DNA from 3 places in the Streptomyces poriticola genome. Region 1 is predicted to be linked to each of the others. Evidence: riboswitches for the same ligand, from Rfam matches in the RefSeq annotation. Region 1 holds a riboswitch; each other region holds the start of a gene.
The links. Region 1 has a riboswitch for cobalamin ahead of V5O46_RS09345 (CoA-acylating methylmalonate-semialdehyde dehydrogenase). Riboswitches for the same ligand answer to the same signal wherever they lie in the genome.
Positions count from the first base shown of each region.

Region 2: linked by a shared signal. The riboswitch ahead of V5O46_RS20040 (energy-coupling factor ABC transporter permease) and the one ahead of V5O46_RS09345 (CoA-acylating methylmalonate-semialdehyde dehydrogenase) in region 1 are both predicted to bind cobalamin.
Region 3: linked by a shared signal. The riboswitch ahead of V5O46_RS25970 (ribonucleoside-diphosphate reductase subunit alpha) and the one ahead of V5O46_RS09345 (CoA-acylating methylmalonate-semialdehyde dehydrogenase) in region 1 are both predicted to bind cobalamin.

Region 1 covers NZ_JBAGKH010000004.1:371,041-381,092, reverse strand. Annotated here, with positions in the region: gene V5O46_RS09370 (sensor histidine kinase) at 1-678, shown strand, start outside; gene V5O46_RS09365 (cyclic nucleotide-binding domain-containing protein) at 670-1,128, opposite strand; gene V5O46_RS09360 (VOC family protein) at 1,391-2,188, shown strand; partial or broken gene V5O46_RS09355 (tRNA (adenosine(37)-N6)-threonylcarbamoyltransferase complex transferase subunit TsaD) at 2,294-2,824, opposite strand; cobalamin riboswitch at 3,196-3,377, shown strand; gene V5O46_RS09345 (CoA-acylating methylmalonate-semialdehyde dehydrogenase) at 3,615-5,138, shown strand; gene V5O46_RS09340 (acyl-CoA dehydrogenase family protein) at 5,143-6,291, shown strand; gene V5O46_RS09335 (enoyl-CoA hydratase/isomerase family protein) at 6,288-7,367, shown strand; gene mmsB (3-hydroxyisobutyrate dehydrogenase) at 7,364-8,260, shown strand; gene V5O46_RS09325 (enoyl-CoA hydratase) at 8,257-9,048, shown strand; gene V5O46_RS09320 (hypothetical protein) at 9,151-9,504, shown strand; gene V5O46_RS09315 (short-chain fatty acyl-CoA regulator family protein) at 9,678-10,052, opposite strand, start outside.
Region 2 covers NZ_JBAGKH010000016.1:12,399-22,450, forward strand. Annotated here, with positions in the region: gene V5O46_RS20015 (AAA family ATPase) at 1-193, opposite strand, end outside; gene V5O46_RS20020 (cell division protein SepF) at 953-1,342, opposite strand; gene V5O46_RS20025 (DUF7144 family membrane protein) at 1,472-1,969, opposite strand; gene V5O46_RS20030 (voltage-gated chloride channel family protein) at 2,137-3,489, shown strand; gene V5O46_RS20035 (potassium channel family protein) at 3,603-4,073, shown strand; cobalamin riboswitch at 4,143-4,327, shown strand; gene V5O46_RS20040 (energy-coupling factor ABC transporter permease) at 4,358-5,068, shown strand; gene V5O46_RS20045 (energy-coupling factor ABC transporter substrate-binding protein) at 5,065-5,403, shown strand; gene cbiQ (cobalt ECF transporter T component CbiQ) at 5,404-6,153, shown strand; gene V5O46_RS20055 (ATP-binding cassette domain-containing protein) at 6,150-7,013, shown strand; gene V5O46_RS20060 (glycine amidinotransferase) at 7,108-8,247, opposite strand; gene V5O46_RS20065 (MbtH family protein) at 8,304-8,504, opposite strand; gene V5O46_RS20070 (amino acid adenylation domain-containing protein) at 8,501-10,052, opposite strand, start outside.
Region 3 covers NZ_JBAGKH010000028.1:40,287-50,338, forward strand. Annotated here, with positions in the region: gene V5O46_RS25945 (sugar ABC transporter substrate-binding protein) at 1-573, opposite strand, end outside; gene V5O46_RS25950 (GntR family transcriptional regulator) at 1,026-1,799, shown strand; gene V5O46_RS25955 (DUF3311 domain-containing protein) at 1,940-2,197, shown strand; gene mctP (monocarboxylate uptake permease MctP) at 2,194-3,807, shown strand; gene V5O46_RS25965 (GNAT family N-acetyltransferase) at 3,891-4,397, shown strand; cobalamin riboswitch at 4,487-4,629, shown strand; gene V5O46_RS25970 (ribonucleoside-diphosphate reductase subunit alpha) at 4,751-7,132, shown strand; gene V5O46_RS25975 (ribonucleotide-diphosphate reductase subunit beta) at 7,132-8,145, shown strand; gene V5O46_RS25980 (hypothetical protein) at 8,058-8,303, opposite strand; gene V5O46_RS25985 (GlxA family transcriptional regulator) at 8,397-9,362, shown strand; gene V5O46_RS25990 (bifunctional albaflavenone monooxygenase/terpene synthase) at 9,384-10,052, opposite strand, start outside.

The DNA.
Region 1 (10,052 bases):
GCCCTGGAGCTGGCGGAACGCCGTCAGGACGCCGAGCAGATCGCTCTGCTGGAGGACCGCGACCGGATCGCCCGGGACCTGCACGACCTGGCGATCCAGCGGCTGTTCGCCACGGGGATGACGCTCCGGAGCGCCGGCCGCTTCATCGACCACGAGGGGGCCGGGGAGCGGGTGCAGCGGGCGGTGGGGGACCTCGACGAGACCATCAGGATCATCAGGTCGACGATCTTCGGCCTGCGCTCCCGGGACGACGACGCGGCTCCCGGGCTGCGGTCCCGGGCGGTGCGGACGATCGGCGAGGCCGCGCCCGTCCTGGGCTTCGCACCGGGCGTCCGGATGGAAGGGCTGCTCGACACGTACGTGCCCGGGGAGACCGTCGACCACGTGACGGCCGTGCTGTCCGAGTCGCTCACCAACGTCGCGCGGCACGCCCGCGCCGACCGCGCCGAGGTGGTCCTCGAGACCGACGGCAGGGAGGTGCGTCTCACGGTCACCGACAACGGCGTGGGTATCGCGCCCGGGGGCCGCCGCAGCGGCCTGCGCAATCTCCGGGAACGCGCCCGCACGCTCGGCGGGGACATGGAACTGCAGCACCCCGAGGGCGGCGGCACCCGTCTGGTGTGGTGGGCGCCGGTGGGGCGGACCGAGGGCGCGGGCGGGACGGTGAACTCACCGTAGGCTCCCGCTGCCGTAGGGGGCGTACAGGTCCAGCAGCCGGATCCGGGCCACATGCAGCCGATGGGCGACCACGCTCCCGACCCAGACCCCCACGGCACGGCCGAACTCCGCGTTCTGCGCACACATGTCCCGCACCACGTCCGCGTCGAACTCCCAGGCACGGACCGGGCTCATCGCCTCGGCGCCCAGATGCCACAGGTGGGGCGGGAAGTGCCAGGACCAGCCGACCAGTTCGCCGGGGCCGAGCGACTCGATGACCGGGGCCCGACGGCCCGGCACCCGCAGGTCGAGGATGACGGTGCCGGTGCGGACGATCCAGAACCGGTCGGCCCTCCGGTCCTCTTCGAACAGCCGTGCTCCGCCGTCGAAGGACACCTCGCGGGCGGCCTTCATCAGACGCTCGCGGTGAGCGGGCGGAAGCCCCGCGGCCAGCGTGGTGGTGGACGTCATCTCAAGCTCCTTCCGTGTCTCCGGGGCACCGCCCGGCGAGTCCGGCCGGCCCGGTGGTGCGTGCCGTTGCGGTCTCCAGTCCTCGAGGACCGCTGATCTCACCCTGAAGCCGTGCGCCACGGCACACCACGGGCCACTCGGCCCCGTCCGTGGCCCGACCGGCCCTGCCGGCGCGGCCCGGCACCCGGACGCCCCGACCGGCGGGCGGGTGCCAGTGGCGGGTGCCACGCTGGGACGGACAGGATCTGCGAAGGGAATCGCCGTGATCACCACTGATTTCGCCCCCGGCTCGCCCTGCTGGCTCGACCTCGGCGCCCCGGACGTCCGGGCGGCCGCCGACTTCTACGGCACGGTGCTCGGCTGGGAGTTCGAGCCCATGGGGGAGGGGGACGCCCCGGAGGGGGGAATGTTCCGGAAGGACGGGAAGATCGTCGCCGGACTGGGCAAGCTCACGGAGGAGGGCGCCCGCTCGGCCTGGATGGTCTACTACACCGTCACCGACGCGGACGCCACGACCCGGAGCGTGCAGCGCGGGGGCGGCACGGTGCGGGTCGCGCCGAGAGATCTGGACGACTGGGGGCGGATGGCCCAGTACAGCGATCCGCTCGGGGGCCAGTTCGCGGTGTGGCAGCCGGGGAGGACCAACGGCTTCGAACTGGCCGACCAGCCAGGTTCGCTGAGCTGGACCGAGTTGATGACCACCGACGCCGCGGCGGCGAAGGAGTTCTACGGCTCGGTCTTCGGCTGGCAGTACAGCGACATGGAGATGCCGGGCGGCGAGGGCACCTACACTCTCGTCACGCCCGCCGGTCTGCCCGAGGAGCGGATGCACGGCGGCATGATGGGGATGCGCCCGGAGGACCTCGCGCTGACCGACGGACGGCCCTACTGGCATCCGGTCTTCGCCGTCACCGACTGCGACGCCGCGGTCGCCAGGGCCGGCGAGAAGGGCGGCACCGTCCAGATGGGGCCGGAGGACATGGAGGGCGTCGGCCGGCTCGCCGTCTGCGTCGACCCCGCCGGGGCGGACTTCGTGGTGCTCAAGCCCAGTCCGAACTGAGCCCCGGCAGAGCCGGACTCCTCCCGGGGATCCGGCAGGGCGCCGCACGGCCCCTGTGCCGTCCGCCGCGCACCCGGTCCCGCGGCGGCCTGCGGATCGGGGCGGTCACACAGCGCCCGACAGGGCCGCCACCGGATGCAGCGCCGCGTACTCCAGGGGTGCCGACGGGTCGACCGGCAGTTCGAGCGGTGCGGGCCCGGCGCCCGCGCGTACGAGCAGGTCGCCGACGGCCGCGCGTACGAGCAGGTCGCCGACGGCCGCGATCATGGCGCCGTTGTCGGTGCACAGCCGTGGCGGGGGAACGCGCAGGACGATCCCCGCGGCCCGGCACCGCTGCTCGGCCAGCGCACGTACCCGGGAGTTGGCCGCCACCCCGCCGACCACGACCAGCGTGCCGACGCCGTGCTCCCGGCGGGCGGCCACCGCCTTGCGGGTCAGCACGTCGGCGGTCGCCTCCTGCAGCGACGCGGCGCCGTCTGCCACCGGCAGGTCCGCGCCGGAGTGCCCTTCCGCCCAGCGCGCGGCGGCCGTCTTCAGCCCGGAGAACGAGAAGTCGTACGACCCGGCGGCCAGTCGCACTCGTGGGTGCGGCCGACCAGCCGCGCGGACAGGCCGAGCTCGGCGGCGATGTCGGTCGCGGCGGGCAGCAGGGAGACGACGCGCATGCCGCGACTCCAGGACCGCCCGCCGACACCCGGCACCGGACCGCCACCGCAGCCGCCACCGGACCCGCCGACAGGGATGTGCAGCCCGGGGTAAGCCGAAGCCGGGGCCGGAGACCCGGCCGGCGAGGACCAGCACGAGCGGACCACCTTCCGGCGCGCCGCCTGCCGCGCCCGCTTCCGCGCCCCGGTGCGCTCCGCCGCGCCGCGCGCACCGCGGACGCCCGAGCCGGTGGGGCGGCGGCCGACTCCGGGCCCCTGCCGGGTCCGGGTCCGGGTCCGAGTCCGGGTGCGAGGGGCCGGCGACCCCGCGACCGCCGGGGCTGGATTTACTAGGACGTCCAACTATATAGTCGTGGCCAAGGCCCGCGGTGCAGGGAAGCCGGTGTGAATCCGGCACGGTCCCGCCACTGTGACCGGGGAGTACGCCGTCGAGCAGCACGCCACTGACCAGATGGAAGGTCGGGAAGGCGGACGGCGCGCGCAGATCCGGAAGTCAGGATACCGGCCGCGGGATCGTTCCGTGTTGTCCACGAGGATGGAGCTGACACGCATGGCACCGGTGCGCATCCACGACCCCGTCCGGCCCGTGACCCGGCCCGCGCCCCACCCGGACGTCCGTCCGCACCCGGCCGTCACGACCTGACGGCACCCCGCCGTACGCGATCTCGCGCAGCCCCCCGCCCGCGCACGCACCCATGTCACCGCGTGCGCCGGGTCCGGCCGCGCGCCGTCCCCGGATCACCTGACGAGAGCAGGCACCCATGGCCCGCGAGTCCGACCGCGCCACCGTGCGCGAACTCACCCACTTCGTCGGCGGCAAGCACACCCCGGGAACCTCGGGGTCCTTCGGCGACGTCCACGACCCCAACACCGGCGAGGTCCAGGCCCGCGTCCCGCTGGCGAGCCGCGCCGAGACCGAGGCGGCGATCGCCGACGCCGAGCATGCCCAGCCCGCCTGGGCCGACTTCAACCCGCAGCGCCGCGCCCGGGTCCTCATGCGCTTCCTGCACCTCGTCGAGCAGGAGAAGGACACGCTGGCCCGGCTGCTCTCCGCCGAGCACGGCAAGACCGTCGCCGACGCCCACGGGGACATCCAGCGGGGCCTGGAGGTGGTGGAGTTCGCCGCCGGCATCCCGCATCTGCTCAAGGGCGAGTTCACCGACAACGCCGGCACCGGCATCGACGTGCACTCGCTGCGCGCACCGCTCGGCGTGGTGGCCGGCATCACCCCCTTCAACTTCCCCGCGATGATCCCCCTCTGGAAGGCCGCCCCGGCACTCGCCTGCGGAAACGCCTTCGTCCTCAAGCCTTCGGAGCGCGACCCGTCGGTTCCGCTGCGGCTCGCCGAACTCTTCCTGGAGGCCGGGCTGCCCCCGGGCGTCCTCAACGTCGTCCACGGTGACCGGGAGGCCGTCGACACCCTGCTGGAGGACCCCCGTGTCGCCGCCCTCGGCTTCGTCGGCTCCACCCCCGTGGCCGCGCACGTCTACGCCACCGCCGCCGCCCACGGCAAGCGCGCCCAGTGCTTCGGCGGCGCCAAGAACCACATGATCGTGATGCCGGACGCCGATCTCGACCAGGCCGCGGACGCCCTGATCGGCGCGGGCTACGGCTCCGCCGGCGAGCGCTGCATGGCGATCTCGGTGGCCGTCCCGGTCGGCGAGCAGACCGCCGACGCCCTGGTGGCCCGCCTGAAGGAGCGCATCGCCGGGCTGCGGATCGGCCGCAGTGACGACCCCGAGGCCGACTTCGGACCGCTGGTCGGCCGGGACGCGCTCGACCGGGTCCGCTCCTACGTCGGCCTCGGCGTCGCGGAGGGCGCCGAACTCGTCGTCGACGGCCGGGACTTCACCCTGCCCGGCCACGAGGGCGGCTTCTTCGCCGGAGCCAGCCTCTTCGACCGGGTCACCCCGGCGATGCGCATCTACCGGGAGGAGATCTTCGGGCCCGTGCTGTCGGTGGTCCGCGCAGCCGACTACGAGGAGGCCCTGCGCCTGCCCAGCGAGCACCTCTACGGCAACGGCGTGGCGATCTTCACCCGCGACGGCGACACCGCCCGCGACTTCACCCGGCGGGTGAACACCGGCATGGTCGGCGTCAACGTGCCCATCCCGGTGCCGGTCGCCTACCACACCTTCGGCGGCTGGAAGCGCTCCGGCTTCGGCGACCTCAACCAGCACGGACCCGACGCGATCCGCTTCTACACCCGGACGAAGACCGTCACCTCACGCTGGCCGGCGGGCCAGCGCGAGGGCGCCAGCTTCACGATCCCCACCATGCGGTGACGCCATGACCAGCACCCTGCTCACCGAGGACCAGCAGGCCCTCGTCGAGACCACCCTCGACTTCGCCCAGGACCACCTCGCCCCGCACGCCCTCGACTGGGACCGCGACAAGCACTTCCCCGTCGACGTGCTGCGCAAGGCCGCGGGACTCGGCCTCGGCGGCGTCTACGTCCGCGAGGAGTCCGGCGGTTCGGGGCTGACCCGCGCCGACGGCGTCCTCGTCTTCGAGACCCTCGCCTCCGGCTGCCCGTCCATCGCCGGCTACCTCTCCATCCACAACATGGTCGCCTGGATGATCGACCACTACGGCGACGCGCAGCAGCGTGAGCGCCGGCTGCCGCGGCTGTGCGCGATGGAGGACCTCGCCAGCTACTGCCTGACCGAACCGGGTGCCGGCTCCGACGCCGCCGCCCTGACCACCCGCGCGGTCCGCGACGGGGACGGCTGGCGGCTCACCGGCGTCAAGCAGTTCATCTCCGGCGCGGGCGCCTCCCAGCTGTACGTGGTGATGGCCCGCACCGGCGCCGAGGGCGCCGACGGCGTCTCCGCGTTCGTCGTCGAGAAGGACGACCCCGGCGTCTCGTTCGGCCCGAACGAGCGGAAGATGGGCTGGAACGCCCAGCCCACCCGGCAGGTCTTCCTGGAGGACGTCCCGCTCTCCGCCGACCGGCTCCTCGGCCGCGAGGGCCAGGGCTTCCGCATCGCCATGAACGGGCTGAACGGCGGCCGGCTCGGCATCGCCGCCTGCTCCCTCGGCGGCGCCCGCAGCGCCCTGGACCGCAGTCTCGCCCACCTCGCCGACCGGGAGGCCTTCGGCCGCCGGCTGCTGGACGCCGAGGCGCTGCGCTTCCGTCTCGCCGACATGGCGACCGAACTGGCCGCCGCCCGCGCCCTGGTCCGGCAGGCGGCACGGGCGCTGGACGCCGGGGATCCGCAGGCGCCGTACCTGTGCGCGATGGCGAAACGGTTCGCCACCGACACCGGGTACGCCGTGGCCGACCGGGCGCTGCAGCTCCACGGCGGCTACGGCTATCTCAGCGAGTACGGCATCGAGAAGATCGTCCGCGACCTGCGGGTCCATCAGATCCTGGAAGGAACCAACGAGATCATGCGCGTCATCGTGGCCCGCGGCCTGACGGAGGCGTTCGGATGACCCCCGCCGACGACCCTGTGCTGGTGCGCACCGAGGGGCGCGCCGGACACCTCGTCCTCAACCGCCCGAAGGCCCTCAACGCCCTCACCCACCCCATGGTCCGCCGCATCGACGAGGCGCTCACCGCCTGGGAGCACGACCCGGCCGTCGAGACCGTCGTCCTCACCGGCGCGGGGGAGCGGGGCCTGTGCGCGGGCGGCGACATCCGCACCATCCACGACGACACCCGCGACGGCGACGGCACGGCCTCGGCCGCCTTCTGGCGCGACGAGTACCACCTCAACGCCCGCATCGCCCGCTACCCCAAGCCCTACGTCGCCGTCATGGACGGCATCGTGATGGGCGGCGGCGTGGGCGTCTCCGCGCACGGCAGCGTCCGCATCGTCACCGAGCGCTCCCGGATCGCCATGCCCGAGACCGGCATCGGCTTCGTCCCGGACGTCGGCGGCACCTACCTGCTCGCCCTCGCCCCCGGCGAACTCGGCACCCACCTCGCCCTGACGGGGACGCAGGCCGGGGCCGGGGACGCCCTGCTGTGCGGACTGGCCGACCACCATGTGCCGTCCGCCGTGCTGGGGGAGCTGGTGGCGGACCTCGCCCGGCTTCCGGTACGGGACGTGCTCGCCCGCCATGTGCAGCCGCCGCCCCCGGGCGAACTGGCCGGGCGGCGGGAGTGGATCGACGCCTGCTACGCCGCCGACACGGTCGAGGAGATCGTGCAGCGGCTGCTCGCCCACGGCGACCCGGCCGCCAAAGAGGCCGCCGAGACCCTGCTCGCCAAGTCGCCGACCGCGCTCAAGGTCACCCTGGCCGCGCTGCGCCGGGCCCGCCGACTCGGCCCGCTGGAGCGGGTGCTCGATCAGGAGTACCGGGTCTCCTGCGCCACCCTGACCACCCCCGACCTGGTGGAGGGCATCCGCGCCCAGGTCATCGACAAGGACCGTTCCCCGCGCTGGTCGCCCGCCACTCTCGTGGAGGTCACCGACACCGACGTCGAGCGCTTCTTCTCCCCCCTCGGCGAGCGTGAACTCGGGCTCGCCGCCGGACCCGACACCGCCGCGGAGGTGGCCTGGTGAGCAGGACCGTCGCGTTCATCGGACTCGGACACATGGGCGGCCCCATGGCCGCGAACCTGGTCAGGGCCGGCCATCGCGTCCTCGGCCACGACCTGGTCGAATCCGCCGTGGGGACGGCCGCCGAGGCCGGGGTGGAACCCGCGGCCTCCGCGGCCGCGGCCGTCGCCGGGGCCGGCCTGGTGGTGACCATGCTGCCCGCCGGGCACCATGTCCTCGGCCTGTACGACGAGATCCTCGCCGCCGCCCGTCCCGGCACCCTCTTCGTCGACTGCTCCACCATCGACGTCGCCGACGCCCGCACCGCCCACGAGCGGGCGGCCACCGCCGGGATGCGCGCCCTGGACGCCCCCGTCTCCGGCGGGGTGGTCGGCGCCGAGGCCGCCACGCTGACCTTCATGGCGGGCGGGGGAGAGGCGGAGTACGCCGAGGCCCGCCCGCTGCTGGAGGCCATGGGAAAGAAGGCCGTCCACTGCGGCGGGGCGGGCGCCGGTCAGGCCGCCAAGATCTGCAACAACATGATCCTCGGCGTCTCCATGATCGCCGTCAGCGAGGCGTTCGTCCTCGGTGAGCGCCTCGGTCTGTCCCACCAGGCCCTCTACGACGTGGCCTCGACGGCGTCCGGCCAGTGCTGGGCGCTCAGCGTCAACTGCCCCGTCCCCGGACCGGTGCCGGCCAGCCCCGCCAACCGCGACTACCGCCCGGGGTTCGCCGCCTCCCTCATGGCCAAGGACCTGGGGCTGGCCGCCAACGCGCTCCGCGAGGGCGGCGTCCATGCGGAACTCGGCCTGCGCGCCGCCGAGCTGTACGCGGCCTATGCCGAACGCGCCGGTGACACGGAGGACTTCTCCGGCATCGTACGGACCATCAGGGACGCGAACGGAGACCGGACATGACCACGGAACCGAACGGCGCGTACGAGACGATCCGCGTCGAGCGCAAGGGCCGCACCGCCCTGGTCACCCTCGACCGGCCCAGGGCGCTCAACGCGCTGAACCTCACGGTCATGCACGAGGTCGTGGCCGCCACGGAGGCCCTCGACCGGGACCCGGAGTGCGGCTGCATCGTGATCACGGGCTCGGAGAAGGCGTTCGCGGCCGGGGCCGACATCAGGGAGATGCGACCCCACGACTACATGGACATGTACCTCGCCGACTGGTTCGCGGCCTGGGACCGGCTCGGGCAGCTGCGCACCCCGACCGTCGCGGCCGTCTCCGGCTACGCGCTCGGCGGCGGCTGCGAACTGGCCATGCTCTGCGACATCCTGCTCGCCTCCGACACCGCTGTCTTCGGCCAGCCGGAGATCAAGCTCGGTGTCATCCCCGGCATCGGCGGCTCCCAGCGGCTGACCCGGGCGGTCGGCAAGGCCAAGGCCATGGAGCTGTGCCTGACCGGGCGCACCATGGACGCCGCCGAGGCCGAGCGCGCCGGACTGGTCTCCCGGGTGGTACCGGCGGACGAGCTGCTCGGGGAGGCGCTGGCCGTGGCCGACACGGTCGCCGGTATGTCGCTGCCGGTGGCGATGATGGCCAAGGAGGCCGTCGGCCGGGCGTTCGAGACCACGCTCGCCGAGGGCGTCCGCTTCGAACGCCGTCTGTTCCACGCGGTGTTCGCCACCACGGACCAGAAGGAGGGCATGGGCGCCTTCGTCGACAAGCGCGCGCCGGAGTTCCGGCACCGCTGACGCGACGGACGGTGCACGGACGGTGCGAGGGCGGCCCGCGGAACCATCCGGCCGCCCTCGCACGTTCTGTGGAGGACACCCGGACGGCGAGCGGAGGACCGAGTGGCCGGACACCCCCAGCCGCGGCGCATCACCTTAGGGGGCCGGGAGGCGGTCGCCCTGACGGTCGCGGAGTACGAGCAACTGGTCGCGAGCCGCCGCCAGACAGGCGGTCAGAGCGCCCGGGTGCGGATCCTGTCCGAGCGGATGCGCCGGACCGAGCGGCTGCTGCGCGACCTGGAGGACCTGGTCGCGGCTCCCGCGGACGCCCGCCCCGGGCAGTCCGCGGGCGCGGAGCGCACGGAGGGTCCCGCACCGGAGGCCGGTGGCGCGGCTGCGGTGGGGGAGAGAGACGCGGACTCCCTGCGCCGGGCGATAGCGGTGCTGCTGCGCCGCCACCGCGAGCAGGCCCCCTGACCGCCTGCCGCCCTGACCGGCCGTCGCCCTCCACCCCGGTCGCGGCCCTGGCTGGCCGTTGCCCTCCACCCCGGTCGCGGCCCTGGCTGGCTGTGGCTCTCCACTCGCTGCCCTGGCCGTCGCCCTCAACCCGCTGCCCTGGGACCGCCCGTCGCCCCGACCGACCGCTGTCGTCACCGGCCGCCGCTCTCCACCGGGTACGGCACATGGGTGCGCCGGTCCGGGTCGATCGCCAGCCGCCCGCCCGCCGGGGGCCGGGCCCGCTGGGCGCAGTCGCGCCGCTCGCAGATCCGGCAGCCCAGCCCGATCGGTGTCGCCGCGCGCGGATCGTCCAGTGCGACGCCCTCCGCGTAGACCAGCCGGTGCGCATGCCGCAGCTCGCAGCCGAGCGCGACGGCGAACTCGGCGCGCGGGGCGTGCCGCCCGTAGCCGCCCCGGGTGATGGTGCGCGCGATCCAGAAGTACCGCTTGCCGTCCGGCATCTCGGCCACCTGCGTCAGGATCCGCCCCGGCGCGGAGAACGCCTCGTACACCGTCCACAGCGGGCA
Region 2 (10,052 bases), on a different contig from region 1:
GCAGCGCACTGGTCTTGCCGGAGCCGCTGGGGCCGGTCAGCAGGGTGAGCGGGCCGAGGCGGAGCGCGGTGCGCCGCAGGCCGGCGAAGGCGGCCAACCGCAGCTCGGTGACGCAGGGCCGCCGCTCCGGGTGTGCCCCGGGGGCAGGTGCGGAGGGGGTGGCCTGCGGGGACGGCGCGTCGGGCACGGGCATGCCCGGACCGTAGGGCCGCGGAGGGCGGGCGAACCGTTCCGCCCCGGGGGCCTTCCCACGTTCGGGGGACCGGAGCGCGGTGCGGCGGACCCCGGGTCACTCGCCCGGGTCGGCTGACGCCGGTCACCTGCCCCGGGGTGACGAGTGCCGGGCACCTGCCCGGTGCGGCGGACGCCGGTCACCGGCTCGGGGCGGCGGCCGGCCGCAGGGTGGCGCCCGCGCCGAGGGCCCGCCCGCCGGGGGCGGGTACGCCTGCCTGCGGGGGGCCGGGGGCCTGCGGCCGAGGCCGGGAGGCTCACGCCCGGTGGCGCCGGCGGCAACTCCGCCGAGGGTACCCGGCACGCCGCCGCCCGCCGGTTACGGGGACGGCGGCGGTGCGACGACCGCATGGTCGGGGGCCCAGCCCGGCGCCGACGCGGTGCCGCCCGCACCCACCCGTGCGGCCCTGGGGCACCTCCAAGGCCCTCGAGGCGCTGGAGGAAGCACGACCGCCCTGGTCGGGCGGGGGGCCGCCCGGCCTCGGCAGCGGGCACCCGCGGTCGGACGGGGACGGCCGCCCCAGCCGAAGCGGTACGGTCCGGATGAGGGGCGCCGCCCAGCGGCACCCCCCGGGACCGGTGGGTACCCGCCCCCGGCAGCGGCGCGGTCCGCCGTCGGTGGGTGTCCTGGGCCGGCGCCGTACACGGGCGGACTGGTCCTGGCCGCCGGTGGGTGGGGCGTCGGCGCGGGCCGGGCTTCCGCGCGCGGGCCTGCCCGGCGTCAGATGCCCGGGGCGCCCGCCTGTTCCATGAGGCCGTTGACCTCCATGCCCGCCGGGGTCAGCAGGAAGACGTTGCGGTCGACCCGGTGCATCCCGCTGGCCAACCCGAAGACCACGCCGGTGCTGAAGTCGAGGACGCGCTTGGCGACCTCCGTCTCCGCGCCGGTCAGGTCGAGCAGCACCGGGATGCCGGCCATCAGGGTCTCGGCGACGTCGCGGGCGTCCGCGAAGATGTTGACGCGCAGCACCACGAACCGGCGGCGTGCCTCCGTCTCGGCCTCCGGCAGGGCGCGGTGCCCCACCGAGGACGGCCATGCGTCCCGCCCGCGCAGCGGAACGACCTGGGCGAGCCCCTCCCACTGTTCATCGGTGACGTCGTGGCTGTTCACCGGCTCCCCCCGTTCCGACTCGCCTTCGCTGCCTGCACCAGCCAATTCTTACGCCATGTCACCCGTTCGGCCCAACTGCGACACGGTCCGCGACCCCCCCCCCCGGTCCGGTCGCGGGCGCCGGTCCGCTCAGACCGTACGCCCCGCCTGCGCCTGGCTGCCGGCCGGCTCCTGGCGGCTGGCCAGCGCCCAGATCACGAAGACGTCGATCGCCATCAGGACCACCGACCAGAAGGGCGCGTACGGCAGGAACAGGAACTGGGAGATCAGACTGAGCGCGGCCAGCACGATGCCCGCGACGCGGGCCCAGGTCATGTCCTTCAGCAGGCCGTAGCCGGTGACGAGGAGCAGCGCGCCGAGGATCACGTGGACGACGCCCCAGCCGGTGAGGTCCAACTCGTAGACGTAGCCGCCGACCTGGGCGTACACGTCGTCCTCGGCGATGGCCGCGATGCCCTGCAGCACCGCGAAGGCGCCGTTGCACAGCAGCAGGACGCCCGCGAAGACGACGCCGCCGGCCACCCATCCGCTCTCCCGGTCCGTGCGCGTCCGCGGGGGCGCGGTGCCGCCGGAGGAGGGGGTGCCTGCGGGGGGCGTACCGGGGGAAGGTGCGTCGTGCTGGCTCATGAGCGGCGTCCTTTCTCACGGGTCCTCCGAGCCTGCGCGGAGCGGCGGCATACGGCCATGCGGGATGCGCCGGACGGGTGAGCCCGGGTCGGAGGCCAGAACATGCGGCCGGTGCGGGCCTCGCGTTGACTGGCCCCACATGCCGTCGGGGAGCCCCGGAGGACCACATGAGCGCGCCGGCGAACGCGGCCGTGCCGCAGGCCGAGCAGTCACTGCGCGACACCGTGCTCAGCCGCGGCTATCTGCGGTTGCTGCTGCTGTGTGTGCTGCTGGGCGTGCCGATCGCCCTCGCGTGCTTCTTCTTCGTCGGGCTCCAGCACCTGCTCCAGCACTGGGTGTGGGAGTCGGCGCCCGAGGCGCTCGGCTACGCCGGGCCGCCCTGGTGGTGGCCGCTGCCGGCGCTGGTGCTGGCCGGGCTGATCCTGGCACCGATCGTGACCCGGGTCCCGGGCTCGGGCGGCCATCTGCCGGTGAACGGTCTGGGCGGTGCGCCGGTCGGTCCGAAGGAGCTGCCCGGCACGGTGCTGGCCGCGCTGGCGACGCTGCCGCTCGGGGTGGTGCTCGGCCCGGAGGCGCCGCTGCTGGCGATCGGCAGCGGGCTGGCGCTGCTGGCGGTGCGGCGGTCGGCCGCGGCGGATGCGAAGGCGCGGGCGGTGGTGGCGACGGCCGGGTCCACCGCGGCCATCTCCACCATCCTCGGTGGGCCGATCGCGGCGGCGGTGCTGCTCATCGAGGGGGCCGGGCTGGGCGGCGCCCGGCTGGTGGCACTGCTGCTGCCCTGCCTGCTGGCCAGCGCCGCGGGCGCGCTGGTGTTCACCGGCTTCGGCGACTGGACGGGCCTGGAGACCGGTGCACTCGCGCTGGGCGAGCTCCCGTCGGCGGCCGGTCCGGACGTCGGCGACTTCCTGTGGGGATTGCCGGTGGCGGCGCTGATCGCGGTGCTGGTCACCCTGGGACGTGAACTGGGCCGCTCCACCGTCGGCTTCACCCGGCGGGGCAGCAAGGCCGCCCGCACCGTGGCCTGCGCCACCGCCGTGGGTGTCTGTATCACCGCCTACGCCCTGATCACGGGCCGCTCCCCGGCCGAGGCCGCGCTGTCCGGGCAGGCCACGCTGGCCGAGCTCGCCGCGGATCCGCACGCCTGGTCGGTGGGCGCGCTGGTCGCGCTGGTCGCCTGCAAGGGGCTGGCGTGGGCCGTCTCGCTGGGCAGTCTGCGGGGCGGCCCGATCTTCCCCGCGGTGCTGCTGGGCACGGCGACGGCCACGGCCTTCTCCGGGCTGCCGGGGTTCGGTACGGCGCCGGCCCTGGGACTGGGGATCGCCGCCGCGGCGTCCGCGACCACCGGGCTGCCGCTGGCCAGCGCGGTGCTGGCGGCGCTCCTGCTCGGCGGGGACGCCGCCGAGCAGATGCCGCTGATCGTCGCGGCGTCGGTCGTCGCCTTCATCGTCGGCCAGCTGGTGCGGCGGCAGCGGCCCGAGGGGGCGACGGACACGGCCGGGGCGGCGGGGGCGGCCCGGTGACCGGCCGACGGGACTCCCGACGGGACTTCGGGAGGGGCTCCCGGCGGAGGCCCTGGCCGGGCTCCTGGCGGACCGCCCGCTCCTGGCTGCCGCGCACGGTCCTCGCCGCGCTCGTGGTCGTCGCCTACTTCCTGCTGCCGCTGGACCATCTCGGCCCGCAGCACCCCGTGCTGAGCTGGGTGGTGTTCTGCCTGGTGCTCACGCTCGTCGCGCTGCTGCTGCTGCGCCAGGTCCGCCAGGTGCTCGCCGAACGCCCCGGCGCCCGGCCCGGCCTGGCCATCGCCCTGCTCACCGTACTGGCCGTACATGTCTTCGCCGCCGCGTATTATGCGCTGTCCCATCAGCCGGGCCAGTTCTCGGGGCTGCACACCCGGCTCGACGCCCTGTACTTCACCGTGGTCACGCTCGCCACCGTCGGCTACGGCGACATCACCCCGCGGGGCCAGACGGCCCGCGTCGTGACCATCGTGCAGATCCTGTACACCTTCGTGTTCCTCACCGCCGGCGCCACCGCGCTGGGCCAGTGGATGCGCGAGTTGGCGGTCCGGCGGGCGGAACGGACCGACCGCGACCGGCCCGGGTGACGGCGCACATCGGGCGCGTGACCTCGTTCCGAGCGCCGGGCACGCCCTTGTCAGCGGGACCCCGCCGCACTACTGTCACCACGCCTCGGTGAACGGGAAATCCGGTGTGATGCCGGTGCGGCCCTCGCCACTGTGATCGGGAAGTCCGGCTCCGGCCCTCGCGGGCAGCCACTGGGTCCTCACGGACCCGGGAAGGCGGAGTGCGGGCGGTGGTACCCGTCAGCCAGGAGACCGGCCGAGGCGCGTCAACCATCCACGAGGTGCTGGAGAGGGTCTGCCGAGCCATGCACATAGCCGAGGGCTTTCTGCCTCCGGCGCACGCGGTCGCCTGGGGCGCCGCGTCTGCGCCGTTCGTCGTCCACGGAGTACGGTCACTCACCCGCGAGGTCAGGGAGCATCCGGAGAGCACTCTGCTCCTCGGCGCCTCCGGGGCCTTCACGTTCGTCCTGTCCGCGCTGAAACTGCCCTCGGTCACCGGGAGTTGCTCCCACCCGACCGGCACCGGGCTGGGCGCCATCCTGTTCCGGCCGCCGGTGATGGCGGTGCTGGGCACCATCACCCTGCTGTTCCAGGCGCTGCTGCTGGCGCACGGCGGGCTGACCACGCTCGGCGCCAACGTCTTCTCCATGGCGATCGTCGGCCCCTGGGCCGGATACGCCGTCTACAAGCTGCTGCGCCGCTACGACGTGCCGCTGATGGTCGCGGTGTTCTTCGGCGCGTTCGTCGCCGACCTGTCCACCTACTGCGTCACCTCCGTGCAGCTGGCGCTGGCCTTCCCGGACCCGAGCAGCGGCTTCGCCGGCGCGCTCGGCAAGTTCGGCTCGATCTTCGCCGTCACCCAGGTCCCGCTCGCGGTCAGTGAGGGCCTGCTCACGGTGCTGGTGATGCGGCTGCTGGTGCGCTCCAGCAAGGGCGAACTGACCCGGCTGGGCGTGCTGCTGACGAGGCCGAAGAAGAAGTCCGAGCAGGCCGACCAGGAGGCGGTGGCCCAGTGAAGCGCAACACACGGATCAACGCCCTGCTGCTGCTCGCGGTGGCCGCGCTCGCCGTGATCCCGCTCGTGTTCGGGCTCGGCGACCACAAGGAGGAGCCGTTCGCCGGCGCGGACGGCGAGGCGGAGACGGCGATCACCGAGATCGACCCGGACTACGAGCCGTGGTTCTCGCCGCTGTACGAACCGCCGTCCGGGGAGATCGAGTCCGCCCTGTTCGCCCTGCAGGCGGCGCTCGGCGCCGGGGTGCTGGCCTACTACTTCGGGCTGCGCCGGGGCAGGCGGCAGGGCGAGGAACGGGCCCTGGCCGCCCCGCAGGACGCCCCCGCCGGGGACTGAGTGCTGCCGATCGACGCGGCGGCGCACAGCAGTCGCTGGCGCCGCCGCCATCCCGTGGACAAGGCCGTGCTCGGGCTGGGCCTGACCCTCCTGGCGATCTCGCTGCCGCCCTGGCCGGGCGCGGCACTGGTGCTGGTGACGGCGCTCGCGGTGCTGCTCGGCCCGGCGGGGGTGCCGGCGCGCCGGCTGTGGCGGGCCTGGCGGGTGCCGCTCGGCTTCTGTGTCACCGGGGCGCTGCCGCTGCTGGTGCAGGTCGGCGGTCCGGACGCGTTCCTGTCACCGGCCGACGGCGGTCCGGCGCGGGCGGGCGGGCTGCTGCTGCGCACCTCGGCGGCCTCGCTCGGGGTGCTGCTGTTCGCGTTCACCACCCCGATGTCCGACCTGCTGCCGCGGCTGGTGCGGGCCGGGGTGCCCGCACCGGTGGTCGACGTGGCGCTGGTGACGTACCGGATGAGCTTTCTGCTGCTGGACTCGGTGCGCCGGGTGCGGCAGGCGCAGGCGGCCCGGCTGGGGCACACCTCGCGGGCCGCGGCCTGGCGTTCACTGGCCGGGCTCGGCGCCACGGCGTTCGTGCGGTCCTTCGACCGGGCGGCGCGGCTGCAGACGGGGCTCGCCGGGCGCGGCTACGACGGCACGCTGCGCGTGCTGGTGCCCGAGGCCCGGGTGTCGGTGCCGTTCACCGCCGCGAGCTGTGTGCTGCTCGCGGTGCTGGCCGTCCTCACCTTCCTACTGGAAAGGCCGCTGACGTGAGCGACTCCGAGCTCGTCGCCCTGCGGGGCGCCTCCTTCGCGTACGAGGACGGGCCCACCGTACTGCGCGACCTGGACTTCCGGGTGCCCGAGGGGCGGGCGCTGGCGCTGCTGGGCCGCAACGGCAGCGGCAAGACCACACTGATGCGGCTGCTCAGCGGCGGGCTGAAGCCCCGTACGGGCCGGCTGACGGTGGCGGGCGAGCCGGTGACCTACGACCGCAAGGGGCTGACCCGGCTGCGGACCACGGTGCAGCTGGTGGTGCAGGACCCGGACGACCAGCTGTTCGCCGCGTCCGTGGCGCAGGACGTGTCGTTCGGGCCGCTCAACCTCGGGCTGCCGGACCCCGAGGTGCGGGACCGGGTGGGCGAGGCGCTGGCCGCGCTGGACATCGCCGCGCTGGCCGACCGGCCGACGCATCTGCTGTCGTACGGGCAGCGCAAGCGGGCGGCGATCGCCGGTGCCGTCGCGATGCGGCCGCGAGTGCTGATCCTGGACGAGCCGACCGCCGGGCTCGACCCGGACGGGCAGGAGCGGCTGCTGGCGACCCTCGACGGACTGCGTGCGGGCGGCACCACCGTGGTGATGGCCACCCATGACGTCGATCTCGCCCTGCGCTGGTCCGACGACGCGGCCGTGCTCACCCCGTCCGGGGTGCACACCGGTCCGACCGCTGCCACGCTGGCCGGCCCGGATCTGCTGCGCCGGGCCGGACTGCGGCTGCCCTGGGGGGTGGCGGTGGCGCGGCTGCTGCGGGCGCAGGGCGTGCTGGGCGAGTCCGCGGCGGGGCCGCGCACCCCGGAGGAGCTGGCCGGACTCGTCGCCGGGTGTGCCGCGCCGGACCGGCCGGTGTCGTCCTGACGGCCGGTCCGTGGGCGGGGGGCTGGGTGTGCCGGGCCGTCGCGCACGGGGGAGTGCGCTGCGCCCGGCACACCCGGTCTCTGGCCGCCGCGGGTCAGACCAGCGGCGTGTAGTCGAGGCGGGGGAAGTAGTCCTCGCGGGTGCCGGTGCGGCGCACGTCCCAGGTGGCGCAGTGCAGCGAGCCGCCGTACTCGAAGACGTGCCGGAAGGGCACCGGGAACACCTCGAAGCCCAGCTTGTCCAGCAGGTCCTGGAGGGGCTTCTCCTGCTCCTCGCAGATCACCTTGGTCGGGGAGATGCTGAGCACGTTCATCGACAGCCACTTGGAGGACTGGCAGTACGGCGGCATCTCGTCGTTGGACAGCACCGGCTGCGGGGCGTCCACCAGCTCCCAGTCGTTGGCCAGGAACATCTTCTCCTCGCCCTCGCGCAGCGGGCGTTCGGGGTTGGTGAGGACCAGGCCGGGGCGCAGCGGCACGAAGGTGCAGTCGATGTGCGAGGGGAAGAAGTCCAGCGGGAAGTGCACCGTGTGGACGCGGAAGCCGCGCGGCTCGAGGTGCTGGCGCAGCCAGCGGATACCGGCCCGGTTGGTGGTCATCGACTCCTGGACCAGGATGTCCCGGCCGAGCCGGCTCATGTCGGCGGCGTCGAAGACCACCTCGTCCTGGGTGACGCAGAACTCGAAGGAGTGCATGCGCTCGTGCCGCTGCTCGAGCGGCCAGTCCCAGAACTCCTCGCGGTACATGCCGTCGGCCATGGACGGCTTGGGCGCGGTGGTCCACAGCACCCGCGGGTCGGCGTTCCAGTACTCGTAGACCAGTTTGCGGTAGGGCTGGTACTCGAAGTAGCGGGCCCGGCGCGACATGGTGGCCTCGACGATCTCGTTGCCGAAGGTGATCATCACGTCGCGGGGGCAGACCGCGCAGTACTGGTTGTCGACCTGGAAGTCCGGGGTGGTGACCGGGCGGGAGAAGTCGTGCGGGGCCGGGCGGCGCACGGTGACGCCCTGCGACCGCAGAACCTTGACGAGGCCGTCGAGTTCCTCGCCTGCGAGGTCGACGGCCTCCTTGGACTTCGGCCCGGTCGGGAACGGCGTGCCGGGGGCGTTGCGGACGGCGGGCCGGCTGCCCGGCTCGGTCGGCTCGAAGCAGGCGCTGTCGGCAGAGCCGACGACCATCTCCTCGAGGGGGTCCCACTCGTTCCAGGAGTTGACGACCACGGAGTCGTTCTGCATGGGTACGGCCACCTGTCTGTGAGGGCGGGAAGGCGGGGCGGGCGGGGCGGATGCGGTCAGACGTCGGCGAGGCTCGCCGGTCGCATGTCGGTCCAGTGCTGCTCGATGTGGTCGAGGCAGGTCTGCCGGTCGCTGTCGGCGACGACGACGTCCCAGCCGGGCGGGACCAGGGCGAAGGCGGGCCACAGGCAGTGCTGGCGTTCGGCGTTGACGAGGACGTGGAAGGTGCCGCTCTCGTCGTCGAAGGGGTTGGTCATGGCGTACTCCTGGTTGCGGATGCGGCCCCGGTCTCGGTGCCGGTCCCGGTCTCGGTGCCGGTCCCGGTCTCGGTGCCGGTCCCGGCCGGTGCGGCTGCGGTGAGCGCCGCGGCCAGGGCCCTGGGTGTGCGGTGGCCGAAGACGGTGGACACCTCGACGGTGCGGTCCAGTTCGGCCTCGATACGGCCGGTCAGGCGCAGTGCGGTGAGCGAGTCGCAGCCGAGGTCGAACAGGTCGTCGTCGGCGCCGACGCGGGCGCGGCCGAGGATCCCGGCGGCCAGGTCGCACAGCCGCCGTGCGGTGCGGCCGGGCTCCCCCGCGGGCTCTCCCGGGTCCGCGAGCAGCCGGCCGGTGGGGGCGGCGAGGGACTGCGGGAGTGCGGTGAGCAGCTCGCGCAGGCGCGCGGCGACCCGGGTGCCGGTGCCGGCGGGGAGCAGGTCGGCACGGTGGCCGAGCTCCAGGCGGAACCGGGTGCCGGGTGCGGCCATCAGCTTCAGCGGGTAGTGGTACGGGTCCTCGCCGCTGACGGCGGTCAGCCGCAGCCCGTCGTCGGGGCTGGGGAAGGCCTCGGCGGTGGGGAAGTTCTCGAAGACGACGCAGGAGTCGAACAGCGCGCCCCGGCCGGCGGCCCGCCGCACCTCGGTCAGCGCGAGGTGGAGGTGCGGCAGCAGCGCCGCCTGCTCGCCCTGGAGGCGGCGCAGCAGGGCGCCGACCGGCTCGTCCGCGTCCAGCCGCACCCGCACCGGCACGGTGTTGATGAACAGCCCGACGGTCTCGGCGACGTCCGGCAGTTCGGCGTCGCGGCCGGAGACGGTGGCGCCGAAGACCAGGTCCCGCTCTCCGGTCAGGTCGTGCAGGCACAGCGCCCAGGCCAGCCGGACCACGGTGTTCGGGGTGACGCCGTGGCCGCGGGCGGCCTCCAGCAGGGCGGCGGTCTCGGTCTCGGTCAGCTCGACGGTGAGGCGTTCGGGCAGGGCGCGGACGCGGGCGGTGTCGCGGCCGGGACACACCAGGGTCGGCCGGTCGAGCCCGGCCAGCGCGGCGGCCCAGGCGGCGCGGGCCCCGTCCCGGTCCTGGGCGGCGAGCCGGTGCAGATGGTCCGGGTAGTGGCCGGGGGCGGGGAGTCCGGCGGGGTCGCCGTCCCGGTCGAAGAGCGCGAGCAGGTCCCGCAGCAGCAGGGAGGTGGTCCAGCCGTCGACGAGCAGGTGGTGCGTGCTCAGCACCAGCTGGTGCCGGTCGGCGGCGAGCGCGAGCACGGTGCAGCGCATCAGCGGCGGCACGGCGGGGTCGAAGCGGCGGTGCCGGTCGGCGGCGAGCAGTTCGGCGCGCCGGGTGTCCTGCTGGTCCGGGTCGAGGCCGGTGAGGTCGTGCAGCTGCCAGGGCATCCGGACGTGTGCGGTGACGGCCTGCACCGGTTCGCCCGAGCGGCGCTGCAGGAATGCCGCGCGGAGCATGGGGTGCCGGTCCAGCAGGGCGTCACAGGCGGCGCGGAACCGCTCCACGTCCAGTGGGCCGCGGGTCTCCAGCGCGATCTGCACGGTGTAGACG
Region 3 (10,052 bases), on a different contig from region 1:
GCTCTTGTACTTGTCCTGGACCTTGTCGAGCGCCTCGAGCAGCTCGGCCTCGGTGCCCGGCATCTGGTCGGAGCCGGTACCGGCCTTGAACATGTCCTTGTTGTAGATGGCCACGCGGGCACCGGCGTAGTACGGGACGCAGTACATCTTGCCCTCGTAGGAGCAGGTGTCCGCGAGGCCCTTGATCCAGGTGTCCGAGTTGTCGTACTTCTTGGGGTCGATCTCGCCCAGGGCACCGTTGAGGATGTAGGTCATCGTCTCGGTGTTGCCCAGCTCGACCACGTCGGGGAAGCTGTCGCCGGACAGCGCGGCGTCGAGCTTCTTGGTCTTGTCGGCCCACTGCTGGTACTGCACGTTGACCTTGACGCCGGGGTACTTCTTGTTGAAATCGGCGTTGGCCTGGTCGACCAGCTCGGGCCAGCTGCTCTGGGCGTCGACCATCAGCCAGACGGTGAGTTCGCCCTTGCGGTCCTTCGGGTCCTGCTCGGACGCTTTGTCGTCGGACCCCCCGCACGCCGCGAGCGATATCATCATGCCCGCGACACCGATCGCGGATATAAGCCTGCGCTTCACGCCACCCTCCTCAGGGATGCCACAAACCCCCCTGCCTCCCCGCGGTGTTCGACGACGCGTTACCGCCTCTGGGGCCGGGACCTGGACCAATGGTGTAGACCAGTACCGGGAGCTTGGCCCAGACCAATAGGGCTGTCAAGGGTGTGCAACGGCGCACCTCTCGTCCGTGATCCGACCGAGATATGCAGGGACCTTTCATTCCGTAAGCGGCGGAACGGATCATCGCCGGGCGGGTATACCACCGGGAGTGCGGCACCTCGCCGGTCCGGACCAGTTCGCGCAGACCAGCGGGGGCCACGCGGCGCGATGGACTAGACCAACGAGTGACCCGCGGGTATACAGAGGGGATCACGGAGCGTGCGGAAACACCGCGTACGATGCCGTGCCACGATGTGAGCCGTGGCCGATTGTGGATGTCGGTCGCTTCGGCACCGGAGCCGGGAAGGCAGACGATGAGCACCGACGTCAGCAGTGCGGAGAACGAGGGTGGGACGAGTGTCCGTACCGCGCGCGTGCCCAAGTACTACCGACTGAAGAAGCATCTGCTCGACATGACCCGGACGCAGGCGCCGGGCACACCGGTACCGCCCGAGCGCACCCTCGCCGCCGAGTTCGACACCTCCCGCACGACGGTGCGCCAGGCCCTGCAGGAACTGGTCGTCGAGGGCCGGCTGGAGCGGATCCAGGGCAAGGGCACCTTCGTCGCCAAGCCCAAGGTGTCCCAGGCGCTGCAACTCACCTCGTACACCGAGGACATGCGCGCCCAGGGCCTGGAGCCCACCTCGCAGCTGCTGGACATCGGTTACATCACCGCCGACGACCGGCTCGCCGGGCTGCTGGACATCGCCACCGGCGGCCGGGTCCTGCGCATCGAGCGGCTGCGCATGGCCAACGGCGAGCCCATGGCCATCGAGACCACCCACCTGAGCGCCAAGCGCTTTCCCGCGCTGCGCCGCAGCCTGGTCAAGTACACCTCCCTGTACACGGCGCTGGCCGAGGTGTACGACGTCCATCTCGCCGAGGCCGAGGAGACCATCGAGACCTCGCTGGCCACCCCGCGCGAGGCCGGGCTGCTCGGCACCGACGTGGGCCTGCCGATGCTGATGCTCTCCCGGCACTCGCTGGACCGGGAGGGCCGGCCGGTGGAGTGGGTGCGGTCGGTCTACCGAGGCGACCGCTACAAGTTCGTGGCACGGCTGAAGCGGCCCGAGGAGGAGAGCGCGTAGCGGACCCGCGGAAATCGCGTGGCGGACCCGCGGAAAAGCGGTACCGATATGCGGACGAGGGCTTTCGCTGTCATGGCGCCGTCACCTAGATTGCCTGCGCATCGCACCGGGTGATCACCGAGGGGACGGAGAGCCGCAGGATGTCACAAGCCCCACAGGCGAACAGAGGGCCGGTGGTGACGCCCGTGCGCGTCGTCATCGGCCTCTGCCTCGCCGCACCGTTCGTGGCCATGATGTGGGTCGGTTCGTACGCGAAGACCGACCCCGAGTTCGCGGGCATCCCGTTCTTCTACTGGTACCAGATGGCGTGGGTGGTCATCTCCACCGCGCTGACGATGGTCGCCTACAAGCTGTGGCAGCGTGACCAGCGCGCCCGCCGGGGAGGTGGCGGGCAGTGAACGACGGCGTGAACGGCGTCGCGCTCGGCGTCTTCGTCTTCTTCTTCGTGCTCGTCACCGTGATGGGCTTCCTCGCCGCACGCTGGCGCAAGGCGGAGAACGAGCACAGCCTCGACGAGTGGGGCCTGGGCGGACGCTCCTTCGGCACCTGGGTCACCTGGTTCCTGCTCGGCGGCGACCTCTACACCGCGTACACCTTCGTGGCCGTACCGGCGGCGATCTACGCGGCGGGAGCGGCCGGCTTCTTCGCCGTGCCGTACACCATCCTGGTCTACCCGCTGATCTTCACCTTCCTGCCCCGCCTGTGGTCGGTCTCCCACAAGCACGGCTACGTGACGACCTCGGACTTCGTGCGCGGCCGGTTCGGCTCCCGGGGACTGTCCCTGGCGGTGGCGGTGACCGGCATCCTGGCAACGATGCCATACATCGCGCTCCAGCTCGTCGGCATCCAGGCGGTGCTGGACGTGATGGGGATCGGCGGGGGCGAGGACACCAACTGGTTCATCAAGGACCTGCCGCTGCTGATCGCCTTCGGTGTGCTCGCGGCGTACACCTACTCGTCCGGTCTGCGCGCCCCCGCACTGATCGCGTTCGTGAAGGACACACTGATCTACATCGTGATCGCGGTGGCGATCATCTACATCCCGATCAAGCTGGGCGGGTTCGACGACATCTTCGCCGCGGCCGGCGACAAGTTCACCGAGACCGGCAAGGGCGGCCTCGTCCCGACCGAGGCGAGCCAGTGGACGTACGCGACCCTCGCACTGGGCTCGGCGCTCGCGCTGTTCATGTACCCGCACTCGATCACCGCGACGCTGTCCTCGCGCAGCCGTGAGGTGATCCGGCGCAACACCACGATCCTGCCGCTGTACTCGGTGATGCTCGGCCTGCTCGCCCTGCTGGGCTTCATGGCCATCGCGGCCGGGGTGACGGTGGAGAACGGGCAGCTGGCGATCCCGCAGCTGTTCGAGAACATGTTCCCGGCCTGGTTCGCCGGCGTCGCCTTCGCCGCCATCGGCATCGGCGCCCTGGTCCCGGCGGCCATCATGTCGATCGCTGCCGCGAACCTGTTCACCCGCAACATATACAAGGACTTCATCAGGCCGGATGCCACGCCCAAGGACGAGACCCGGGTCTCCAAACTGGTGTCGCTGCTGGTGAAGGTGGGTGCCCTGGTCTTCGTCCTGGGCATGGACAAGACGGTGGCGATCAACTTCCAGCTCCTCGGCGGCATCTGGATCCTGCAGACCTTCCCGGCGCTCGTCGGCGGTCTGTTCACCCGCTGGTTCCACCGCTGGGCGCTGCTCGCCGGCTGGGCGGTCGGCATGATCTACGGCACACTCGCCGCCTACGGGGTCTCCTCGCCGACGCAGAAGCACTTCGGCGGCTCCTCGAAGGAGATCCCCGGCATCGGTGAGATCGGCTACATCGGTCTCACGGCGTTCGTGCTGAACATCGTCGTCACCGTGGTCCTGACCGTCGTCCTGCGGGCCCTGAAGGCACCCGACGGCCCCGACGAGACCAGCCCCGAGGACTACACGGCGGACGCCGGCGACCCGGGCGTGCAGGTCGAGCTGCCGCCGGCCACGGCGGGATCGTCGTCGCACTAGGGCTGTCCCAGCCCGCACACTGCCGACGGGCCGCCGGGAAATCCGGCGGCCCGTTGTCGTACCCGTCGGGCAGACTCGGCTCCATGGACATCGTCATCCGGCGGGCGGCCCCCGCCGAGTACCGCACCGTCGGCGAGATCACCGCTCAGGCCTACCTCCAGGACGGCCTCCTCGACTTCGGGGAGAGCGACGGCTACCTGCGCGAGCTGCGGGACGTGGCGAAGCGGGCGGCAGCCGCCGAGGTACTGGTCGCGGTGGCCGGCGAGGAGCTGCTCGGCGGGGTCACCTTCGTGCCGTCCGGCGGGCCGATGGCCGACATCGCCGGACCCGGGGAAGCCGAGATACGGATGCTCGCCGTCGACCGGACCGCCCGCGGCCGGGGCGCCGGGGAGGCGCTGGTGCGCGCCTGCGCGGACCGCGCGAGAGAGGTGCCGGGCTGCGTGCGGCTCGTGCTGTCGACCCAGCGTTCGATGCACTCCGCGCACCGCATCTACGAGCGGCTGGGCTTCGTCCGCACCCCCGCGCGCGACTGGAACCCCCTGCCGGAGGTCGACGACATCACGCTCCTCGCCTACGAGCTGACGCTCTGACACCAGGGCGGCAACGGCATACGGGACCACTGCGACACACCACCCGGACACAACATCTGGGGGTGACACCGGGGCCCGGCACAAGATGTATGCTCGTGCTCGCTGTCGCCGCAGGGGAATCCGGTGCGAATCCGGAACTGTCCCGCAACGGTGTACTTGTGCGTTTTTCGCGTACCCGCGTGATGCGCGCACTTGGTTCAGTCCGAGGACCTGCCGACAGTGCACCCGGCCGTCCGGCCCGGGTGCAGAGACGTCCGGGCCTCGTGGAATCGGGCCGGTGGACGCGGCGCCGCGGGCGCCCGTGCCGCCCCCTGCCCTCCGCCAGGCCCCGTGCCGAGCGAGGGAGAGCCCCAGTGACCATCGCGCCAGCCGACCCGGCTTCAGCGACCCCGGTGACCGAGGAAGGCGACGGGCCCGGTGCCGCCCTGCTGCGGACCCTGACCCGGCTGACCGCCGACCTTCCCGACGCCGACCCCGGCCGGGTCGCCGCCGCCGCGCTGCGCGGCCGGTCCGCCCGCGCGGACGAGTCGGAGCTGCGCGAGCTGGCCACCGAGGCGGCGGCGGGTCTGATCTCCGAGGACCCGGCGTACTCCCGGCTGGCCGCCCGGCTGCTCACCATCGGCATCCGGGCCGAGGCCGCCTCGCAGGGCGTCGTCACCTTCACCGACTCCGTCGCCGTCGGCCACCGCGAGGGCCTGATCGCCGACCGCACCGCCGAGTTCGCGCGGCTGCACGCCGCCCGGCTGGACGCGCTGATCGACCCGGCCGCCGACGACCGGTTCGGCTACTTCGGGCTGCGCACCCTGCACAGTCGCTATCTGCTCCGGCACCCGATCACCCGCAAGGTCGTCGAGACGCCCCAGCACTTCCTGCTGCGCGTCGCCTCCGGACTCGCCGAGGACGACACGGCCCGCTCGGTGGACGAGGTCGCCGCGCTCTACGGCCTGATGAGCCGCCTGGACTATCTGCCCTCCTCCCCCACGCTGTTCAACTCCGGCACCCGGCACCCCCAGATGTCGTCCTGCTACCTGCTGGACTCCCCCAAGGACGAGCTGGACTCCATCTACGAGCGCTACCACCAGGTCGCCCGCCTCTCGAAGCACGCCGGCGGCATCGGGCTGTCCTACTCCCGCATCCGCTCCCGCGGTTCGCTGATCCGCGGCACCAACGGGCACTCCAACGGCATCGTGCCGTTCCTGAAGACACTGGACGCCTCGGTCGCCGCGGTGAACCAGGGCGGCCGGCGCAAGGGCGCCGCCGCGATCTACCTGGAGACCTGGCACTCCGACATCGAGGAGTTCCTGGAGCTGCGGGACAACACCGGCGAGGACGCCCGGCGCACCCACAACCTCAACCTGGCGCACTGGGTGCCGGACGAGTTCATGCGCCGGGTCGCCGAGGACGGCCAGTGGTCACTGTTCTCCCCGTCCGACGTGCCCGAGCTGGTCGACCTGTGGGGCGAGGAGTTCGACGCCGCGTACCGCAAGGCGGAGGCCGCGGGGCTGGCCAGGAAGACGCTGCCCGCCCGCGAGCTGTACGGCCGGATGATGCGCGCCCTGGCGCAGACCGGCAACGGCTGGATGACGTTCAAGGACGCCGCCAACCGCACCGCCAACCAGACGGCGGAGCCGGGTCACGTCATCCACTCCTCCAACCTCTGCACGGAGATCCTGGAGGTCACGGACGACGGCGAGACCGCGGTCTGCAACCTGGGCTCGGTCAACCTGGGCGCGTTCGTCGACCCGGCCGCGCAGGACGTCGACTGGGAGCGGCTGGACGACACCGTCCGCACCGCCGTGACCTTCCTCGACCGCGTCGTCGACATCAACTTCTACCCGACCGAGCAGGCGGGCCGCTCCAACTCCCGGTGGCGCCCGGTGGGCCTGGGCGCGATGGGCCTGCAGGACGTCTTCTTCCAGCTGCGGCTGCCCTTCGACTCCCCCGAGGCGAAGGCGCTGTCCACCCGGATCGCCGAGCGCATCATGCTCGCCGCCTACGAGGCCTCCGCCGACCTCGCCGAGCGCAACGGCCCGCTGCCGTCCTGGGAGAAGACCCGCACCGCCCGCGGTGTGCTGCACCCCGACCACTACGACGTCGAGCTGACCTGGCCGGAGCGCTGGGCGGCGCTGCGTGAGCGGATCGCCTCCGTAGGCATGCGCAACTCCCTGCTGCTGGCGATCGCGCCGACCGCCACGATCGCCTCGATCGCCGGTGTCTACGAGTGCATCGAGCCGCAGGTGTCCAACCTGTTCAAGCGCGAGACGCTGTCCGGTGAGTTCCTCCAGGTCAACTCGTACCTGGTGCAGGACCTCAAGGCGCTCGGCGTGTGGGACGCCCGTACCCGCGAGGCGCTGCGCGAGGCCAACGGCTCGGTGCAGGAGTTCGCCTGGATCCCCGAGGACGTGCGCGGGCTGTACCGCACGGCGTGGGAGATCCCGCAGCGCGGCCTGATCGACATGGCCGCGGCCCGTACGGCATTCCTGGACCAGGCCCAGTCGCTCAACCTGTTCATGGAGACGCCGACCATCGGCAAGCTCTCCTCGATGTACGCCTACGCCTGGAAGTCCGGGCTGAAGACGACGTACTACCTGCGCTCCCGCCCGGCGACCCGGATCGCCCGCGCGGCGCAGGGCCGGACGCAGTCCGAGAACCCCATCCCCGCCCAGCAGGCGGCCGACCCCGAGGCCGTCGCCTGCTCCCTGGAGAACCCCGAGTCCTGTGAGGCCTGCCAGTAATGAGTCCCCGTAACGCCAATCTCCTCGACCCGGGCTTCGAGCTCACCCTCCGTCCGATGCGCTACCCGGACTTCTACGAGCGCTACCGGGACGCCATCAAGAACACCTGGACCGTCGAGGAGGTCGACCTCCACTCCGACGTCGCCGACCTGGCGAAGCTGAGCCCCGGCGAGCAGCACATGATCGGCCGGCTGGTCGCGTTCTTCGCGACGGGCGACTCGATCGTGGCGAACAACCTGGTGCTGACGCTGTACAAGCACATCAACTCCCCCGAGGCGCGGCTCTACCTGAGCCGGCAGCTGTTCGAGGAGGCGGTGCACGTCCAGTTCTATCTGACGCTGCTGGACACCTACCTGCCCGACCCGGACGACCGGGCCGCCGCGTTCGACGCGGTGGAGAACATCCCGTCCATCCGGGAGAAGGCCGAGTTCTGCTTCAAGTGGATGGACTCGGTCGAGCAGATCGACCGCCTGGAGACGCAGGCCGACCGCCGGCGCTTCCTGCTCAATCTGATCTGCTTCGCCGCGTGCATCGAGGGCCTGTTCTTCTACGGCGCCTTCGCCTACGTGTACTGGTTCCGCAGCCGGGGACTGCTGCACGGTCTGGCGACCGGTACCAACTGGGTGTTCCGGGACGAGACGATGCACATGTCGTTCGCCTTCGACGTGGTGGACACCGTCCGCAAGGAGGAACCGGAGCTCTTCGACGACCGACTCCAGCAGCAGGTCACCGACATGCTGAAGGAGGCCGTCGAGGCCGAGCTGCAGTTCGCGCGCGATCTGTGCGGTGACGGCCTGCCGGGCATGAACACCGAGTCGATGCGGCAGTACCTGGAGTGTGTCGCCGACCAGCGGCTGATGCGGCTCGGCTTCGCCCCGGTGTACGGCTCCGAGAACCCCTTCTCCTTCATGGAGCTGCAGGGTGTTCAGGAGCTGACCAACTTCTTCGAGCGGCGCCCGTCGGCGTACCAGGTGGCGGTGGAGGGCACCGTCGACCTGGACGAGGACTTCTGAGCCCGCTCCGGTTTCCCCCGGTCCTCCTGGGCCCTCCCGAGCTGGCGGTCGATGCGCAGGTCGCGCACGATGCCGGGCAGCGAGGGCAGGACCAGGAGGGCCAGGATCCCGAGGGCCACGAGCGTGCCGGTCAGTGCCGGTGTCTGGTCTGCGGTCATGGACACCACTGTCGGACCCGACGCCCCTGACCGGCAGTGGCAGGACTGCCGTAGTGCCTCGATTTTCTGCCACTTCCGGGGCACACTGACGGCATGCTGCAGAATGTGGCCGCCGTCCTGCTGGACGGTGTGCATCCCTTTGAACTCGGCGTCGTCTGCGAGGTCTTCGGCATCGACCGCAGCGACGAGGGGCTGCCCGTCTACGACTTCGCCGTGGTCTCGGCGGAGGGTCCGACGCTGCGCACCGCCGCCGCCGGGCTGACCCTCTCCACGCCGCACGGCCCGGACCGGCTCGACGAGGCCGACCTGATCGCCGTCCCGGCCGGCAGCGACTACGTCCGGCGGGACTATCCGCCCGTGTTGCTGGACGCCCTGCGACGGGCGGTGGACCGGGGGGCCCGGGTACTGAGCGTGTGCTCCGGGGTCTTCGTGCTGGGTGCCGCCGGTCTGCTGGACGGGCGGCGCTGCACCGGGCACTGGCGTCACGCGGCCGAGCTGGCCCGGCGGTATCCCCGGGCGGTGATCGAGCCGGACGTGCTCTACGTCGACGAGGACCCGGTGATCACCTCGGCGGGCACGGCCGCCGGGATCGACGCCTGTCTGCACCTGGTCCGCAAGGAGCAGGGCCCCGAGGTCGCCAACCGGATCGCCCGGCGGATGGTGGTGCCCCCGCACCGGGAGGGCGGCCAGGCGCAGTACATCGAGCGGCCTCTGCCGCGCTCCGCCTGCGACACCGTCACCGAGGTGCTGAGCTGGCTGGAGCGCAACCTCGACCAGGAGATCACGGTGGAGCGGCTGGCCGAGCGCGCCCATATGTCCCCGCGCACCTTCGCCCGCCGGTTCCAGCAGGAGACCGGCACCACCCCCTACCGCTGGCTGCTGCGGCAGCGGGTGCTGCTGGCGCAGCGGTTGCTGGAGGCGACGGACGAGACGATGGACACCATCGCCTGGCGCACCGGGTTCGGTACCGCGGCGGCGCTGCGGCACCAGTTCGTCCGCGCGCTGGGCACCACACCGCAGGCCTACCGGCGCACGTTCAGGGGCCCGCAGGCCGCCTGAACGTGCGCCGCACGGCCGGTGTCAGCGGGGCAGGGCCCGCAGCATCAGGCGGCGCGGCCGGAGCGTGATGCCGATCCGGGGCCGGGCGTCGGAGCCGGGCGCCTGCTCGAAGCGGTAGGCGGAGGCCACCACCGCGGTGATGAGCGTGAGTTCGGCCATGGAGAAGTGGTCGCTGGGGCACTTGCGGTTGCCGACGCTGAACGGGCTCATGGCGTACTTGGGGACCTCGCCCGCCCGGTCGGGGAGCCAGCGGTCGGGGTCGAAGTCCTCGTGCCGCTGGTAGGACCGCCGGTCGCGCTGGATCGCGTACGGGCTGTAGATGACGTCCGCCCCGGCCGGAATGCGGTACCCGCCCAGGTCGGTCTCGGTCACCGCCCGGCGGGTGAGAATCCACACGGCCGGATACAGCCGCATCGTCTCGACGACCACGTTCGCGGTGTACGTCAGCTTCCGCACGTCCTCGAATGCGACCGGCCGGTCAGCCACCACCGTTGTCACCTCGTCACGGATCCTGTCGCCGAGATCCGGGTGCTCGGTGAGAACGAGGAGGAGGGACATGATCGTGGAGCCCACGGTTTCGCTTCCCGGGGTGAGGATCGCGATGACCTGGTCATGGATCTCCTGTTCCCCAATGGGCTCGCCATTCTCGTCCTTCGCATCCAGCAAAGCGGTGAGCAAATCGTCCGGCTT